One region of the Burkholderia alba genome, then DNA from elsewhere that is predicted to be linked to it. Evidence: predicted binding sites of a transcription regulator. Region 1 holds the regulator's gene; the other holds the start of a gene.
What was found. Region 1 encodes NrdR, which represses ribonucleotide reductase genes. Its sites were predicted from a motif close to CACNANATNTNGTG; they were not measured.

Region 1 (9,306 bases):
GAAGTTCACCTTGTACTGGCCGTTCGCGTCGCGGTTCACGCTGCCCGCGACGAACGCGTTCGCGCCTTTCGCCTTCCATGCGCCGAGATCGACCGATGCGGTCTCGGGCACGGGCGTGCTGCCGGCGTCGATATTGGTGAATTTGCCGGTGCGCGCCAGGTCGGCGCGCACGACCGACGAGACCTGCTGGGGCAGGCCGCCTTCGTTGGCGAAATTGGCGGTGGCGATCGGGAACTGGATCGACCCGACGCCGGTGATCAGAACGTCCACCTGTGCGTGTGCGGCGCTGCCCGCCGCGATGAGACACGAGGCAACGAGTGCCTTGAAACCTAGCTTCGTCATCAAACTCATGCTTCCTGATTCCCGTATATAACGCTGCGCAACGGCAGAGACTCAAAAATACCCGATTCGTTCCCGTCGCGACGGCGGAGTGTAAGCGCAAAAGCGCTCATTCCGCCGCCTTGAAGGTAATCGTAATATCGGCCGGAGTACGACCGTTGGTATCGGGCGGCAACGGCACCGATGCCTGGATCGCATTGACGACTGCCTGATCCCACCCCGAATTCCCGCTTGAGCGCCGGATCGACACGCTCAGCACGTCGCCTGACGGTGTGCAACGTATCGCCACGACCGTGACGAGGCCGGCGCGCTCGCCGGGCCAGGAGATATTGGGCTTGACGCGCCGCTTCACCTTATCGGCGTAGCCCGGCGACGCGGCGTTGCCGCCCGAGCCGGTGCCCGTGCCGCTCTTCGCGAGGCCTTCGCCGCCGCCCGTTCCGCCCCCGACCTGGCCCTGCAACTGGGCGAGGCGAGCCTGGCGTTCCTTGTCGAGTTTAGCCTTCGATGCGGCGTCGGCCTTGGCTTTCGTCGCCGTCTTGGCGGCTTCGGCCTTCTTCTGCGCGTCGAGCTGCGCCTGGGCGTCCTTCTTCTGCTGTTCGAGCTTTTGTTGTTCGAGCTTCTTCTGCTGGTCGGCCAATTGCTGCTGCTTGAGCTTGTCCGCCTGTTTCTGCTGCTCGCGCTCCGCGGCTTTCTGGGCGGCGAGCTGAGCGGCCTGCTGGGCCGCGAGCTGTTGCGCCTTCAGTTGCTGCCGGCGCTGTTCCTCGAGCTGGGCTTCGCGGGCGGCGGCTTCCTGCTGCTGCTTCTTTTTCAGCTGCAATGCGATTTCGGCGTCGTCGTCCTTCGCGGGCGGCGGAGCAGGGGCGACCTTCACGGGCGGCACGACGACGGGCTGCGGCGTCTGCAGATCCGGCACCGACGACCACAGCTCGGCTTCGGCGCCGGCCGGCGTGCTGTTCTGCCACTGCACGCCGTGATACAGGAACAGCGCGAGCAACACGTGCATCAACGCGGCAAGCGCGAACGCGCGGCCCGTGCCGCGCTCGCGCGGCGGCTGCAGCGGGGAGGCGGTGCGCTGCTGGGTCCGTTGGTTCATTGCGATTTGACGAGGAGACCGACGCGTTTCACGCCGCGCGCCTTCAGATCGGACATCACCGTCATCACGGCGTCATACTGGACCGTCTTGTCGGCGGCGATCACGACGGGCTGATCCGGGTGATCGGCCTGGCGCGACGCGATGAAGCCGTCGAGATCGGCCTTCGTCATCGTGTCTTCCTGCGACGCGCCCGCGTCGTTCTTGTAGCGGACGCTCATCTTGCCGTTCGCCTGGATGTTGACCACCACGGGCGGCGTCTGCTCCTGCGGCGCGGCGTTGCCGACCGTGGGCAGATTGACGATCGACGGAGCGACGAGCGGTGCGGTCACCATGAAGATGACGAGCAGCACGAGCATCACGTCGATGTAGGGCACGACGTTGATGTCGGCCATCGAGCGGCGCGAGCGGCCGCCGCGCATGCTGGATCGAATGGGAGTGCCGGCCATCGCGTGCTCCTTATTGCGCCTGGCGCTGCAGGATGTTGGAGAACTCTTCGATGAAGGTCTCGAAGCGGATTGCCAGGCGGTCGATGTCGTGCGCGTAGCGGTTGTACGCGACTACCGCGGGGATGGCGGCGAACAGGCCGATCGCGGTGGCGACCAGTGCTTCCGCGATGCCGGGCGCGACGTTCGCGAGGGTCGCCTGCTGCACGTTGGCGAGGCCGCGGAACGAATTCATGATCCCCCAGACGGTGCCGAACAGACCGATATACGGGCTCACCGAGCCGACGGAGGCGAGGAACGACAGGTTGGCCTCGAGCACGTCCATTTCACGCTGGAACGACGCGCGCATCGCGCGGCGGGCCCCGTCGAGGATCAGCCCCGGGTCGTTCAGGCGTTTTTCCTTCGCCTTCAGGAACTCGCGCATCCCCGACTCGAAGATACGTTCGAGCGCGCCGATCGTGTGGCGGTTGTTCGCCGCGCTCTGATAAAGCGCCTGCAGGTCGCCGCCCGACCAGAAATCGCGTTCGAATCGCTCGGTTTGCGCGCGCGCGCGGCGGATCGCGAACCATTTGCGGAAGATGAACGTCCACGACATCAGCGACAACAGCAGGAGCAGCCCCATCACGGCCTGGGCCAGCACGCTCGCGTTGAGGATGAGGGAAATGATCGACAGGTCTTGAGTTGAGTTCATAGAAGTTTGAGTAACGTCCCATCGGGGGCGCCCGGCTTGGGGACGCCCGGCCGGGACACCCAGCGGAGCGGACCGGCTCGTGCGCCCGGCGGGGCAAAGCGCGCAGTGTGCCGTCGGACGGAGCGCTGCCTGACAGCTTTCCGCCAAACCTTGCTTAGTAGCGTTTCAGGGGGGCGAGTTCATCGGCCTAGTCTAAACGGTGCTCAGGCGTGCACCGTTGACACGGTTTGTTGCGGATCGGCGGCCGGCCCGCACTGCAGCGCGGCGAGGACGGGGGGGCGGGATCGCGGCGGGCCGGACGGCGGCGCGATCGACGCAGCCGATGCGGATGCGCCCGGTGACCAGCAGCGTATCGCCGCGCCAGGCCTGCTGCTCGAATTCCACCGACGCGTGGCCGAGGCGCTCGATCCGGGTCACGACCGTGAGCAGCTCGTCGAGCCGGGCGGGGGCAAGATAGTCGAGCGCCGTGCCGCGCACCACGAAGATCACGCCTGCGTCGTCGAGACGGCGCTGGTCGACGCCGCACGCACGCAGCCATTCGGTACGCGCGCGTTCGAAGAATTTCAGGTAGTTCGCGTAGAAGACGATGCCGCCGGCATCGGTATCCTCGTAATACACGCGAACGGGCCAAGCGAAGCCGGGTGCTGCTTCGGGCGATCGGTTGGACGGAGTCATGGCGCGCATTCTACCGGAACGGGACGTCACGATTCGTAACGGAATGTAGCCCGCCCCGGCGCCCGCCGGGCCGTGTTTCGACGGGCGCGGCGGCCGCTTCGCCGGCCTCGCCGAAGCGGGCCGGCCGGGGTGCCGTCAGCCCCGGTGGACGGTCAGTCCGGCGGGGGCCTGCGCGACCGGCATCATTTCGACCGTATTGATGTTGACATGCGCGGGGCGGGTCGCGATCCAGTAGATCGTGTCGGCGATGTCCTCGGCGGTGAGCGGCGCGACGTTCGTGTAGACGTTCGCTGCTTTCGCGTCGTCGCCCCGGTAGCGGACGTTCGAGAACTCGGTGCCGCCGCACAGGCCGGGCTCGATGTCGGTGACGCGCACCGGCGTGCCGATCAGGTCGGCGCGCAGGTTCAGGCTGAACTGGCGCACGAACGCCTTGGTCGCGCCGTAGACGTTGCCGCCCGGATACGCGTAGCTGCCCGCGACGGAGCCGAGGTTGAAGACATGCCCGCGGCCGCGCTCGACCATGCCCGGCAGCAGGGTGCGGGTGACCGTGACGAGACCCGAGCAGTTGGTGTCGATCATGGTCTGCCATTCGTCGAGACTGGCCTTGTGCGCGGGTTCGACGCCGAGCGCGAGGCCCGCGTTGTTGACGAGCACGTCGATCGCGGCGAATTCGGCCGGCAGCGCCGCGGGCGCGGCCTCGACGGCGGCGCGGTCGCGCACGTCGAGCTCGATCGGCAGCAGCGCGTCGCCGAGTTCGGCGGCGAGCGCGTCGAGGCGGTCCTTGCGGCGCGCGGTGGCGACGACGCGATGGCCGCCCTTGACGAAGACCCGCGCGATGGCTGCGCCGAATCCTGCGGACGCACCGGTGACGAACACGATCATTGCTGCTGCTCCTGGTCGGTAGTGAGGCTGGGATGGGGATCGCGTTAGCGTACTGGCATTGCCGCGGCGCGGCAAGGCGGGAAGGGCCGGCAGGGCGGCGTCGCTGGACCTGACCCCGATTAAATCGACGGCCCCGCCAGGCGGTTGCCTATTCAGGACGCATCCAATAAACTAACGCGCTCATCACCCCTGCGTGACTGGCGATAGAACCTCCGGGTTCAAGGTGGAGCATCCCACCGTGAAGCGCAGGGCGCCGTTTTTGCCGTTCGCCTGGGCAGCCGTAGTGCACCGTCGCGTGCATCGCCGGTGGCTGTCCTGCCTCGCGTCTCCCGGAATCTTCCGTTGCGCCGGGCTGGCCGTCTGCCAGCGCCGCATGCTATCCGGTCACCCCGGTCCACCTGTACACACTTAACGGAACCCGTATGTTTGACAGAGCCCAAAGCACCATCGCGAACGTCGATCCTGAAATCTGGCAAGCGATCCAGCAGGAAAACGGCCGTCAGGAAGAGCATATCGAACTGATCGCATCGGAAAACTACACGAGCCCGGCCGTGATGGCCGCACAGGGTTCGCAGTTGACCAACAAGTATGCGGAAGGCTATCCGGGCAAGCGCTATTACGGCGGCTGCGAGTATGTCGACGTCGTCGAGCAGCTCGCGATCGAGCGGGTGAAGCAGCTGTTCGGCGCGGAAGCGGCGAACGTGCAGCCGAATTCGGGTTCGCAGGCGAACCAGGGCGTGTTCTTCGCGATGCTGAAGCCGGGCGACACGATCATGGGCATGAGCCTCGCGCACGGTGGTCACCTGACGCACGGCTCGCCCGTCAACATGTCGGGCAAGTGGTTCAACGTCGTGAGCTACGGCCTGAACGAGGGCGAGGACATCGACTACGACGCGGCCGAGCGGCTCGCGCACGAGCACAAGCCGAAGCTGATCGTCGCGGGCGCGTCGGCGTTCTCGCTGAAGATCGACTTCGAACGTCTCGGCAAGATCGCGAAGGCGGTCGGCGCTTACCTAATGGTCGACATGGCTCACTACGCAGGCCTGATCGCCGCGGGCGTGTATCCGAATCCGGTGCCGCACGCCGATTTCGTGACGACCACCACCCACAAGAGCCTGCGCGGCCCGCGCGGCGGCGTGATCCTGATGAAGGCCGAGTACGAGAAGCCGATCAACTCGGCGATCTTCCCGGGCATCCAGGGTGGTCCGCTGATGCACGTGATCGCTGCGAAGGCTGTGGCGTTCAAGGAAGCGCTGTCGCCGGAATTCAAGGAATACCAGCAGCGCGTGGTCGACAACGCGCGCGTGCTCGCCGAGACGCTGGTCAAGCGCGGCCTGCGGATCGTATCGGGCCGTACCGAAAGCCATGTGATGCTCGTCGACCTGCGCGCGAAAAACATCACGGGCAAGGCCGCCGAAGCTGCACTGGGCGCCGCGCACATCACCGTCAACAAGAACGCGATTCCGAACGATCCGGAAAAGCCGTTCGTGACGAGCGGCGTGCGCCTCGGTTCGCCGGCGATGACGACCCGCGGCTTCGGCCCGCAGGAAGTCGAGCAGGTGGGCAACCTGATTGCCGACGTGCTCGACAATCCGGAGGACGCGGCGACGATCGAGCGCGTGCGCGCGCAGGTCGCCGAGCTGACCCGGCGGTTCCCGGTCTACCGCTGATCCCGGCCGGTCATGCGCTGCCCGTTCTGCCGGCATGACGACACGCAAGTGGTGGATTCGCGCGTGTCGGAAGACGGCGCCACGATCCGCCGGCGCCGCCGCTGCTCGGCCTGCGACAAACGTTTTACGACGTACGAGCGGGTCGAGCTGGCGTTGCCGGCCGTCGTGAAGAAGGACGGTAGCCGGACGGAATTCGACCGCCGCAAGATCGTCGCGAGCATGCAACTGGCACTGCGCAAGCGGCCGGTGGCGGCCGACGCGATCGACGCGGCGGTCGCCCGCATCGAATATCAGCTGCTCGCCACCGGCGAGCGCGAAGTCCGCAGCGACAAGCTCGGCGAACTCGTGATGAACGAGTTGCGCGAGCTCGATACGATCGCTTACGTGCGCTTCGCTTCTGTTTACCGCCGCTTCGAGGATGTGTCCGAATTCGCGGACGTCATCGAGGAATTCCGTCGCGCAGCGCCTTCCAAGCAGCCGCGCAAGCGCTGACGATTCGCGCCGCATCGCACACTCCCTGATTCGTTGATTTCCCGCTGCCATTGTCATGATGGCGGCCGGGTCGCGCCATTCGGCCGTTCGGCCGATGGTGCGCGTGCGCGCACGCCGCTAGAGTCGACGCATCGGATAGCGGGGGACAGGCGATGCGGGGATCGGGCGGAACGCGGTTCGCAACAGGCTTTGTATTGATGGAATGGATGGTCGCGCTTGCGTTGATCGCGGGCGCCGCCGCGCTGGCCGCGCCGTCGCTGGCGGGATGGCGCGTGCGCGACCGGGTCGACGCAAGCGCACGCGCGTTGCTGGCGTCGCTTGCGTATGCCCGTGGGGAAGCGGTGCGGCTCGGTGCGCGCGTCACGGTGTGCCGCGGCGATTCGCCGGTGGGGTGCGGCGCCGCGTCCGCGCGTTGCCCGGGCGGCGACGCCGATTGGTCGTGCGGCTGGGTGGTGGTGAGCGGGAGCGCCGAGCGTCCGCTTGTCCTGCGGCGTTTCGCGGGCGATGCGCAGGTGGTCGTGAAGGGCGCGGGCAGCGAGCTGGCGTTCACGCCGCCGGCGGGTCAGGTGATCGGCGGCTTCCGCCGTTTCGAGTTCGCGCCGCGCGCGGCAGCCTCCGGGTTCGACGGTGAACGCTGGCGGCGCTGTGTCCGGATCGCCGCGGGAGGGCGTGCGCGAGTGACGCCGCGGGCTTGCGGAGCGCAAGGATGATGCGGCTGTCGTCGACTCGGGGTGGATCGCTGCTCGAAGTCATGGTCGCGATGATGGTGCTGGCGAGCGCCGCATTGGGCGTGATCGGTGCGCAGTTGTCGATCGTGCGTGCCGAACGGCAGGCGGCGTGGCGCGCGCATGCACTGTGGATTGCCGACTCGCGTGCCGAGGCGGAGCGGTCGGGTGCCGGGACGCGGGCCGACTGGGATTCGGCGGTGGCTGTGTTGCCGGCGGGCCGGCTCGTCACCGTGGATGCGATGCCCGGCGTGCGGACCGTGACGATTCGGTGGAACAGTCCGGAGCGGGAGGCGCCGGTCGACGCGCGGTGCGCGACCCGTTTCAGGGCGGGGGTACGGTGCGTCGCGCTGGCCTTCGCGAGCGGGGGGCATCCGTGATGCCGGTGAAACGATCGTCGGGCCATACGCTCGTCGAGGTGCTGATCGCCATGGCGCTTGGCCTGATGATCGTGGGTGCCGCGTTTTCTCTGTATCGCTCGCAGCGAATGGCCTATACGCTGGCCGCCGATGCGGCGCGGCTTCGCGATGCCGGCCATGCGTCGCTGATGCTGATCGCGCCGCAGATCCAGATGGCGGGGTTCGCGCCGCTCGACGCGCCCACTGCACGGGCTGCACCGGGGCTGTTCGGTTGCGCGAGGGGGCGTCCGGGCGGGCCGGATGCGAATCCGGTCTGCGATCCGCTCGCGAGCGGATCGGATGGGCTGCTGGTCCGCTATGTCGGCGATTCCATCTCGACGTGGCCGACAGCTGCCGGGCAGGCATCCGACTGTCTCGGACAGGGCGTCGGCGGCGCGGATGCCGGGACGCTGATCGTGAACCGCTATTACGCACGGACGAGCGCGTCGACAGGCGAGCCGGAGCTTTACTGCGAAGGCAACGGCAGGCCGGGTGTCGCGCAGCCGCTTGTCGAAGGCGTCGAACGACTGCGGCTGCGCTATCGGCTGCATGGCGGTGACGGGTGGATGGATGCGGCGCTGCTGCCTGCCGGCGGCTGGGCCGACGTCGTTGCGGTGGAGCTGTGCGTGCAGGTGCGAGGCGCACCGACCGGGCGTCCGGTGCGCTATGTCGATTGCCTGGGACGAGCGGTCGCAGCGCCTGATACGCGGCCACGGCTCGTATTGCGCCGGCAGGTCGCGATACGCAATCAGGGGCGGACATGATTGCGTCGATCGCTCGCGGGTCGCGCGACCAACGCGAACGACGTCCGCGCGGCGGAATGACCGGCGGCGGACGTCGCTTGCTCCGGATGCGTGCGTCGGGCGCCGCTCTGCCCGGGGTGCTGGCCGTGACGGTGGCGTTGCTGGCAACGACGGCGGCCTGGTTCGAGACATCGCTCATCGAGACACGCCGAGCCACCGGCACACACGGCCGATTGATCGCGTTCCGGGCGGCGGATGCCGCGCTTGATGCATGCGCGGACGCCTATCTGCGCCGTGGTCCGGCGTCAGACTTCGCAACGCCGCTTCCGATCCGGGAGCCTGCACTCTGGCGGCAGCCGGGCGCGTTCGATGGCGCGAGCGCAGTCACGCCGTTCGCCGCATGGCCGGGCGCGGCGCGGCCGCCGAACTGCTTGATCGAGCGCTGGCAGGTACCCGCGAAGCCCGACGCGCGGGCGTATCTGGTGACGGCGCGCGGCTTCGGCGCGACCGATGCGACCGTCGAGTGGCTGCAGTTGCAGGTTCTGGTGGACGATGGTGTTGTCGTGCGTCGCTGGCGGCGCGTCGTCGGACGGCCTGACCGATGAAGGCCCGACCGATACGTGTCGGCCACCCGCGCATGCCGCCTGAACGGAAGCGGCTTGGCGCAGGTCGCGCAGGCTTCACGCTGGTCGAGTTGATGGTCGTGCTGGCCATTGCCGCCGTGGTTGCCGCGTTCGCCGTGCCGTCGTATCGGCATCATGTCGAACGAGGCCATCGGCTGGGCGCCGTGGCCGGGCTGTATCGCGCTGCGCAGTACGTCGAGACGTTCGGCGACGGGTTACCCGCGACATTGCCCGACGGCCTGGATCGCGTGCCCGGACAGGGCGCGCCCGCGTATCGGCTACGGCTGCGGACGACGGGCGATGCGCGGGGCGGCTATGCGCTCGACGCGAGCCCGTCGAGCGACGGTGCGATGCGGGGCGACGCGTGCGGAACCTATGTGCTGCATGCGGACGGCACGCACGAGAATATCGCCGCCGCCGATTCCGATCCGATGGCCCAACCCTGTTGGCCGGCGCATTGAGCGTGCCGCCGGAGCGTGCCGGCTCGCACGAGGTCAGTCGCTCAATGCGTCACGCGCCCGTCATGCATCCC
Region 2 (9,306 bases), on a different contig from region 1:
TCCGATCTGCGCGCGAATCTCCGTGGCCATCTTGCCGATCGACGCGTTGACTTCGCCGGAGGAGACGATCTCTTCCGAGTGTTTGAAAATGTGGAGGGCTTCTTCTCGATTCATGAGTTCTGGCGAGCAGTCAGAGTACAAATAAGGATGAAACAAAAGCGGTGGCGCGCGCTATAGCATAAACCCGCGCACCCGGCCGCGGATCGCGCCTAGCGCATGCCGGGCATCATGCCCTTCAGGCCGCGCATCATTTTCTGCAGGTTGCCGCCCTTCAGCTTCTTCATCATCGTGCGCATCTGGTCGTACTGGTTCAGCATCCGGTTCACTTCCTGCACCTGCACGCCCGCGCCGGCGGCGATCCGGCGCTTGCGGGTGGCCTTGATCAGTTCGGGCTTCGCGCGCTCGGTCGGGGTCATCGAATTGATGATGCCCTCCATCCGGCGCATCTGTTTTTCCGCCTGACCCATGTCGGCGCCGGACGCCGCCTGCTGGAACTGGGCCGGGAGCTTGTCCATCAGCGACGACAGCCCGCCCATGTTCTTCATTTGCGAAATCTGCGCGCGGAAGTCGTTCAGATCGAAATCGCCGCCTTTCTTGACCTTGTCGGCGAGCTTCTGCGCCGCTTGCACGTCGACGCCGCGCTGCGCTTCCTCGACCAGCGCGAGGATGTCGCCCATCCCGAGGATCCGGTTCGCCATCCGATCCGGATGGAAGATCTCGAGGCCGTCGAGCTTTTCGGCGACGCCGACGAACTTGATCGGCTTGCCGGTGATGTGCCGCACGGACAGCGCGGCGCCGCCGCGCGAATCGCCGTCGAGCTTGGTGAGCACGACGCCGGTAAGCGGCAGCGCGTCGTTGAACGCCTTCGCGGTGTTGACGGCGTCCTGGCCGAGCATCGCGTCGACGACGAACAGGGTTTCGGCAGGCTTCAGCGTGCTGTGGAGCGCGGCGATTTCCTGCATCATCACTTCGTCGATGCCGAGGCGGCCCGCCGTGTCGACGATCAGCACGTCATGATAGTGGCGCTTCGCCCAGTCGAGCGCCGCGCGGGCGATGTCGACGGGCTTCTGGTCGGGCTCGGACGGGAAGAAGTCGGCGCCGACCTGTTCGCTCACCGTTTTCAGCTGCGCGATCGCGGCGGGGCGGTAGACGTCGCACGAGACGGTCAGCACCTTCTTCTTGGACTTCTCGCGCAGCAGCTTCGCGAGCTTGCCGACCGTGGTGGTCTTGCCCGCGCCCTGCAAGCCCGCCATCAGGATGATCGCGGGCGGCGTGACGGCGAGGTTCAGTTCGGCGGCCTTGCCTTCGTAGTCGCCGCCGATCACGGCGGTCAGTTCCTTCTGGACCACGCCGACAAGCGCCTGGCCTGGCGACAGGCTGCCGACCACGTCCTCGCCGAGCGCCTTTTCCTTGACCTTCGCGATGAATTCGCGGACGACGGGCAGCGCGACGTCGGCTTCGAGGAGCGCGAGCCGCACTTCGCGGAGCATCTCCTGGGTGTTCGCCTCGGTGAGGCGGGCTTCGCCGCGCAGCGTCTTGACGACGCGCGCCATCCGTTGAGTGAGATTGTCGAGCATGGGGAGCGATGGACAGTGAGGCCCGACGGCGCGAGCGGGGCAATATGCGAGCCGTCGCGGGTAGGGGGCCTAGTGTAAACTTCGAACATGGATATTGTACTGTATGCCCTCACTGCGTTCCTGTATGCCGGCCTCGCCGTGGCCGGCTGGCGGGCGCACCGCCTCGGCGGCGGCGCGCAGCCGCTCGTCGCGAGCGTGCCGGCCGGCCCGCAGCCGGCGGCCCGGGTGTCGGCCGCGTCGGGCATGAGCGGCGCCGGCCGCGCGCTGCTGTTCGCCGCGCTGTTCGCGCACGGCCTGCTGCTGCACATGACGATCTTCCCGCACGACGCGATGGTGTTCGGTTTTGCGTTCGCGTTGTCGGCGATGTTCTGGCTCGGCGCGGGTATCTACTGGATCGAGAGCTTCTTCTTCCCGCTCGACGGGCTGCGGCTGCTGGTGATGCCGCTCGCGGGCGTCGCGTCGCTGCTGCCGCTCCTGTTCGGCGGGGTGCGCGTGCTGCCCTATGCCGCCGCGCCGCTCTTCAAGGCGCACTTTCTGATCGCGAACATCGCGTACGGCTTGTTCGCGATCGCCGCGCTGCACGCGGTGCTGATGCTGATGGTCGAGCGCCGGCTGCATGCGCCGCGGCACGATGTCCTGCGCGACGGGTCCGGCTGGATCGCCCGCTGGCTCGAGACGCTGCCGCCGCTGCTGACGCTCGAGAAGCTGCTGTTCCGGCTGATCGTCGCGGGTTTCGTGCTGCTGACGCTGACGCTCGCGTCCGGCATCCTGTTCAGCGAGCAGCTCGACGCGCGCGCGCTCAAGCTCGATCACAAGACCGTGTTCGCGATCCTGTCGTGGCTGATGTTCGGCGGGTTGCTGGTGGCGCGCCGGCTGTCCGGCTGGCGCGGCCGCGGCGCGGCGCGCTGGGTGCTGGCGTCGTTCGCCGCGCTGCTGCTCGCGTATGTCGGCAGCCGGTTTGTGTTCGAGGTGCTGCTGCACCGTTCCGTGGTCTGAACGTCTGATTGCAATGCGACAAATTCTCCTTCTGATTTTCCTGTTCTTCGCGAGCACCTGGCTGGCGCGCAAGATCCGTCGCGCTCAGGCGCGTGCCGAGCGCGGCGGCGGCCCGTTCCCCGGCGCCGGCCAGCCGCCGGCCGGTGCGGCCGGCCACGGCGGTGCGCTCGCCGAGCCGATGGTCCGCTGCGCCGAATGCGGCGTGCATGCGCCGAAGGGCGAAGCGGTGGCGGCCGGCGGCCAGTTCTATTGCAGTGCGGAACACGCCGCGCGTCATGCGGCGCGCGCCGGCGGCCGCGACGCGCAATGAACGCGGCGACGCACTTCAGCGTCGATGCGGACGGCTGGGTGCGCGGCGCGCATCGCCTGCCGTCGCCGAACTTCGAGGCGCGGCCCGCGGGCGCGGTGCCGACGCTCGTGGTCGTGCACAACATCAGCCTGCCGCCGGGCGAGTTCAACGGCGATGCAATCATCGAGCTGTTCCAGAATCGGCTCGATTGCGACGCGCATCCTTATTACCGGGCGCATCTACGCGGGGTGAGGGTTTCCTCGCACTTCCTGATCCGCCGCGACGGCACGCTGCTGCAGTTCGTCTCGTGCGACGAGCGTGCATGGCACGCGGGCACGTCGGATTTCTTCGGCCGCGCACGCTGCAACGATTTCTCGATCGGCGTCGAACTCGAAGGCGCCGACGATATCGCGTTCGAAGCGCCGCAATACGAGACGCTCGCCGCGCTCGCGCGAGCGCTGGCGGCGCACTATCCGATCGACGCGTTCGCCGGCCACGCCGACATCGCGCCGGGTCGCAAGACCGATCCGGGCCCCCACTTCGATTGGCAACGCTTCGCAGACGATGCGGGCTTTTCGGCGCGATACTTTCCGTACCGGAAGCACTGAGCGCGCGCCGCGCCGATGCGCGAAAAATTTTTCTCCGATGCTCGCCTTGTCGCGTCTGCGTGCGTGCGATGTCAATAGTCCGCGCTCAAATATTTCCTTTTGAAATGATCCGAAGCTCCACTATACTTGGTGCCAGTTGAGCAGTTTTGCACTAGATATAGTGTGCAGCGCGGGAAGCATTTTCCGCTTCCGCACAGCGTCCGGCAGGCTTCGCCGGAACGGAAAATTCCTCAATGCGGCGCATTCGGCCGGGCGGTCCGGGGTGCTGCAATCAGCGCAGAAAGAGCAGCAGGGGGCGCGATGAAGGTCATTGTCGAATCTGTAGCACATCGGCCCAGCCGGTCCCCTCGCCGTATTTCTCGCGTCTTGCCGCTCGCGCGCCTTGTCGCGCAGCAATCGTCTTAATCCGCGGTTCTCTCCGCATCATCCAACACCAGGAGCTTTGCACATGCAAACCACCGACAACGCGACGTCCCAATTCGAGAGCGCATCCGGCCGCCCTCTCGGCGGGACCGCACAAGGCGCGCAAGGCCTTGCGCCGCAGGCAACGTTCGCCGACTACAAGGTGATCCGCCGGAACGGCAGCGTGGTGTCGTTCGAACCGTCGAAGATCGCGATTGCGGTGACCAAGGCATTCCTGGCCGTCAACGGCGGGCAAGGCGCGGCATCGGCGCGGGTGCGCGAACTGGTCGAGCAGCTCACGCAGAGCGTCGTGCGCGCGCTGGTGCGCAGCCGCCCGAACGGCGGCACGTTCCATATTGAAGACATTCAGGATCAGGTCGAACTCGCGCTGATGCGCGGCGGCGAACACAATGTCGCCCGCGCGTACGTGCTGTACCGCGAGAAGCGCCACCTCGAGCGCAGCCACGAGGCCGACGCGCCCGCGGAAGCCGCGAGCGGCATCAACGTGACGGACAACGGCGTCATCCGCCCGCTCGACCTGAATGCGCTGCGCGGGTTGATCGTGTCGGCCTGCGAAGGTCTCGGCTCGGCGGTAAGCGCGGATCCGATCGTCGCCGAAACGGTGAAGAACCTGTACGACGGCGTGCCCATCACCCAGGTTTACGATTCGGCGATCCTGGCTGCCCGCACGATGATCGAGAAGGACCCGGCGTACAGCCAGGTCACGGCTCGCATCCTGATGCACACGATCCGCCGCGAGATCCTCGGCGAGGAAGTCACGCAGGCGGAGATGCAGGAGCGCTACGTCGAATACTTCCCGCAATTCCTGAAGCGCGGCGTCGAAGCCGAGCTGCTGGACGAGAAGCTGCTGCAGTTCGACCTGAAGCGCCTGGGCGCCGCGCTCGACGCCGGCCGCGACTTCCAGTTCGGCTACCTCGGCCTGCAAACCCTGTACGACCGCTACTTCCTGCACATCGAGAATGCCCGCATCGAAATGCCGCAGGCGTTCTTCATGCGCGTCGCGATGGGCCTGGCGCTGAACGAGATCGACCGCGAAACCCGGGCGATCGAGTTCTACAACGTGCTGTCGAGCTTCGACTTCATGAGCTCCACGCCGACCCTGTTCAACTCGGGCACGCGCCGCTCGCAGCTGTCGTCGTGCTACCTGACGACGGTCGCGGACGACCTCGACGGCATCTATGAAGCGCTCAAGGAAAACGCGCTGCTGTCGAAGTTCGCGGGCGGCCTCGGTAACGACTGGACCCGTGTGCGCGCGCTCGGCTCGCATATCAAGGGTACGAACGGCAAGTCGCAGGGCGTGGTGCCGTTCCTGAAGGTCGTCAACGACACCGCAGTGGCGGTGAACCAAGGCGGCAAGCGCAAGGGCGCGGTGTGCGCGTACCTGGAAAGCTGGCACCTGGATATCGAAGAATTCCTGGAGCTGCGCAAGAACACCGGCGACGACCGCCGCCGTACCCACGACATGAACACGGCGAACTGGATTCCCGACCTGTTCATGAAGCGCGTGATGGAAGGCGCCGACTGGACGCTGTTCTCGCCGTCCACCTGCCCCGACCTGCACGACAAGTTCGGCGCCGACTTCGAGGCGGCCTACACCGCGTACGAGGACAAGGTCGCGCGCGGCGAACTGAAGCTGTTCAAGAAGATTCCGGCGCCGCAGCTGTGGCGCAAGATGCTCGGCATGCTGTTCGAAACCGGCCACCCGTGGATCACGTTCAAGGATCCGTGCAATGTGCGCTCGCCGCAACAGCACGTCGGTGTCGTCCATTCGTCGAACCTGTGCACGGAAATCACGCTGAATACGAGCGACAGCGAAATCGCGGTGTGCAACCTCGGTTCGGTGAACCTGGTCGCCCACCTGACCAAGCAGGCGGACGGCAGCTTCGCGCTCGACCAGGAGAAGCTGAAGCGCACCGTCAGCGTGGCGATGCGGATGCTCGACAACGTGATCGACATCAATTACTACGCGGTCGCGAAGGCGCGCAATTCGAACCTGAAGCACCGTCCGGTGGGCCTCGGCATCATGGGCTTCCAGGACTGTCTGCACCTGCTGCGCACGCCTTACGCGTCGGAAGCGGCGGTCGAGTTCGCCGACCGCTCGATGGAAGCGGTGTGCTACCACGCTTATTACGCGTCGACTGAACTCGCGGAGGAGCGCGGCCGCTACTCGAGCTACCGCGGCTCGCTGTGGGACCGCGGCATCCTTCCGCAGGACACGCTGAAGCTCCTCGAAGAGGCGCGCGGCGGCTATGTCGAAGTGAATACGAGCGCGACGCTCGACTGGCCGGCGCTGCGCGCCCGGATCGATACGCACGGAATGCGCAATTCGAACTGCGTCGCGATCGCGCCGACGGCGACGATCTCGAACATCATCGGCGTGTCCGCGTGCATCGAGCCGACCTTCCAGAACCTCTATGTGAAGTCGAACCTGTCGGGCGAGTTCACAGTGGTAAACGAGTATCTGGTTCGCGACCTGAAGGATCGCGGCCTGTGGGACGAGGTGATGGTTGCCGACCTGAAGTACTTCGACGGCATGCTGTCGCGCATCGACCGCATCCCGGCCGACCTGCGCGCGATCTACGCGACCGCGTTCGAAGTCGATCCGACCTGGCTGGTCGAGGCGGCATCGCGTCGCCAGAAGTGGATCGACCAGGCCCAGTCGCTCAATATCTATATGGGCGGCGCATCGGGCAAGAAGCTCGACGAGGTCTACAAGCTCGCGTGGCTGCGCGGCCTGAAGACCACCTACTACCTCCGCACGATGGCGGCGACCCACGTCGAGAAATCGACGGTGGCGCACGGCGCGCTGAACGCGGTGCCGACGGGCGGCGGTGTGGGCGGCGGCGGTGCGGCAGGCGGCGCGCAAGGCGCGGCGGGCGGCTTCGGTGCGGCGGGCGGCGATGTGTCGTCGGGCGCGCTGAACGCGGCACCGCTCGAGGCGGACGGTCCGGTGTGCACGATGCGTCCGGGCGATCCGGGCTTCGACGAGTGCGAAGCGTGCCAGTAACGCGGCGCGTCTGACGCGCTCGAACCGGCGAGCGGCGCGCGACGGCAACCGATAGAGGTTGAAGTGTGCGCCGCTCTCTACTAAAAAAATAATAAGGATTCTGTAACGCGGACAGCGCGTCGCAGACCACAGGCAGAGCGATCGAAACGGCCCCGACGATGTCGCGTTTCGATCCGCGTTCGATGCGTCGAGCGCACCTCGCGATACACGCGCGGCACACATTGCGCGCTTCACGAATGTCGATGCGTTGCCGAAAGTGTTGTATCGAGGTCGCAACGCGAATCGAAAAAAGGATTTTTCGTGAGCGAACCCTTTTATCGCTCAGAAAAAGATGGTACAAACCGTTCTAAATTGATGGTGAGAATTTATGCTCAATTGGGATGACGAGAAGACTGCCGTAACTCCCGCGACCGGCGCACAGCAGAATGCGATGCGCACCTCCGCAGGAATGGCTGTCGGAACGCAGGCCGCGATGCCTGCGGCTCATCAGGCTCCGTCGGTGCGCGATATCTTCGAAGGCGATCTCGCGGTAGCACCTTATGCGTCCGCCGCTGCTTCGGCAGCCGCCCCCGCCGCCGGTACGGAAGCGCGGGTCAATGTCGCCGACAAGCGCATCATCAACGGCCAGACTGACGTCAATCAGCTGGTGCCGTTCAAATACAAGTGGGCGTGGGAAAAGTACCTGGCGGGCTGTGCGAACCACTGGATGCCGCAGGAAATCAACATGTCCCGCGACATCGCGCTGTGGAAGGATCCGAACGGCCTCACCGAGGACGAACGCCGGATCGTCAAGCGTAACCTCGGCTTCTTCGTGACGGCCGATTCGCTCGCCGCGAACAACATCGTGCTGGGCACCTACCGCCACATCACGGCGCCCGAGTGCCGGCAGTTCCTGCTGCGCCAGGCGTTCGAAGAGGCGATCCACACGCACGCGTACCAATATATTGTCGAATCGCTCGGCCTCGACGAAGGCGAGATCTTCAACGCGTATCACGAAGTGCATTCGATCCGCGCGAAGGACGAGTTCCTGATTCCGTTCATCCATACGCTGACCGACCCGGCATTCGTGACGGGCACGCTCGACGCCGACCAGAAGCTGCTGAAGTCGCTGATCGTATTCGCCTGCATCATGGAAGGCCTGTTCTTCTATGTCGGCTTCACGCAGATTCTCGCGCTCGGCCGCCAGAACAAGATGACGGGCGCCGCGGAGCAGTACCAGTACATCCTGCGCGACGAGTCGATGCACTGCAACTTCGGCATCGACCTGATCAACCAGATCAAGCTGGAAAACCCGCACCTGTGGACGGCCGAGTTCCGGGCCGAGATCCGCGAACTGTTCAAGGAAGCGGTCGATCTCGAGTACCGCTACGCGGAAGACACGATGCCGCGCGGCGTGCTGGGCCTGAATGCGTCGATGTTCAAGAGCTACCTGCGCTTCATCTGCAACCGCCGTTGCCAGCAGATCGGTCTCGATCCGCTGTACCCGAACGAGGAAAACCCGTTCCCGTGGATGAGCGAGATGATCGACTTGAAGAAGGAACGCAACTTCTTCGAGACGCGTGTGATCGAGTATCAGACGGGCGGCGCACTGTCCTGGGAATAACCCCCGGTTGCGCAGTCGAGAAATGACGATGGATAGGCCGGGCGAACCGCCCGGCGCAAGGTTTAGGAGCAAGAACGCCTGATGCAAAGCATGCCCGGTGCCTTAACGGCCCACAAACATGATAGGCACTTTGCGAACCCTTCAGTGGGATGGGCAAACTTCCCTCCGGAAAAAGCCGGCGGCCGCGTGGCCCCCGGCTTTATCAAGCATTCACAGGCAGTGGCGCAGGGCGCGCCGGCTGCCGACTTGATTTGGCGCGCGGTGCCATGGAGCACCGCGCGCCATACCGCATTCATTAGCGTAAGCGCGCGTCACCTGCGTACGCCGATGAATAGCCCGCTTCGAAGCGCACGTCCTGATAAACGTCCGCGGGAAGCGGGTTTTGACGAAGGGTGTAGTTTGAACTGACTCTCATCTGAACCTGAAGGAGAACATGATGGCACTTGCCAAGAAAAAACCGGCTGCTAAGAAGGCAGCGGCTAAGAAGCCCGTCGCCAAGAAAGCCGCGCCGGCGAAGAAAGCCGCAGTGAAGAAGGTTGCGGTGAAGAAGGTTGCTGCGAAGAAGGCAGCGCCGGCCAAGAAGGCGGCAGTGAAGAAGGTTGCCGCCAAGAAGGTTGCGGTGAAGAAGGTTGCTGCGAAGAAGGCAGCGCCGGCCAAGAAGGCGGCGGTGAAGAAGGTTGCCGCCAAGAAGGCGCCGGCGAAGAAGGCCGCAGCGAAGAAAGTCGCGGTGAAGAAGGTTGCCGCGAAGAAGGTTGCAGCCAAGAAGGCGCCGGCGAAGAAGGCCGCTGCCAAGAAGGTTGCCG

Region 2: a site for NrdR is predicted at 3,620-3,633, ahead of RZR99_RS20090 (ribonucleoside-diphosphate reductase subunit alpha). Genes of this name have one in related genera too.

What each region holds. Positions count from the first base shown of each region.
Region 1 covers NZ_JAWJWL010000019.1:80,520-89,825, reverse strand. The annotation lists gene tolB (Tol-Pal system beta propeller repeat protein TolB) at 1-351, opposite strand, end outside; gene tolA (cell envelope integrity protein TolA) at 449-1,432, opposite strand; gene tolR (protein TolR) at 1,429-1,878, opposite strand; gene tolQ (protein TolQ) at 1,889-2,566, opposite strand; partial or broken gene ybgC (tol-pal system-associated acyl-CoA thioesterase) at 2,759-3,250, opposite strand; gene RZR99_RS21470 (SDR family NAD(P)-dependent oxidoreductase) at 3,377-4,123, opposite strand; ZMP/ZTP riboswitch at 4,307-4,406, shown strand; gene glyA (serine hydroxymethyltransferase) at 4,546-5,793, shown strand; gene nrdR (transcriptional regulator NrdR) at 5,806-6,285, shown strand; gene RZR99_RS21455 (GspH/FimT family protein) at 6,438-6,995, shown strand; gene RZR99_RS21450 (type IV pilus modification PilV family protein) at 6,992-7,390, shown strand; gene RZR99_RS21445 (PilW family protein) at 7,396-8,172, shown strand; gene RZR99_RS21440 (hypothetical protein) at 8,229-8,756, shown strand; gene RZR99_RS21435 (type IV pilin protein) at 8,789-9,235, shown strand; gene RZR99_RS21430 (DUF3318 domain-containing protein) at 9,296-9,306, opposite strand, start outside.
Region 2 covers NZ_JAWJWL010000017.1:111,142-120,447, reverse strand. The annotation lists gene RZR99_RS20115 (hypoxanthine-guanine phosphoribosyltransferase) at 1-114, opposite strand, end outside; gene ffh (signal recognition particle protein) at 210-1,577, opposite strand; gene RZR99_RS20105 (cytochrome C assembly family protein) at 1,665-2,573, shown strand; gene RZR99_RS20100 (PP0621 family protein) at 2,587-2,883, shown strand; gene ampD (1,6-anhydro-N-acetylmuramyl-L-alanine amidase AmpD) at 2,880-3,470, shown strand; gene RZR99_RS20090 (ribonucleoside-diphosphate reductase subunit alpha) at 3,919-6,900, shown strand; gene RZR99_RS20085 (ribonucleotide-diphosphate reductase subunit beta) at 7,268-8,503, shown strand; gene RZR99_RS20080 (hypothetical protein) at 8,585-8,911, shown strand; gene RZR99_RS20075 (histone H1-like DNA-binding protein) at 8,940-9,306, shown strand, end outside.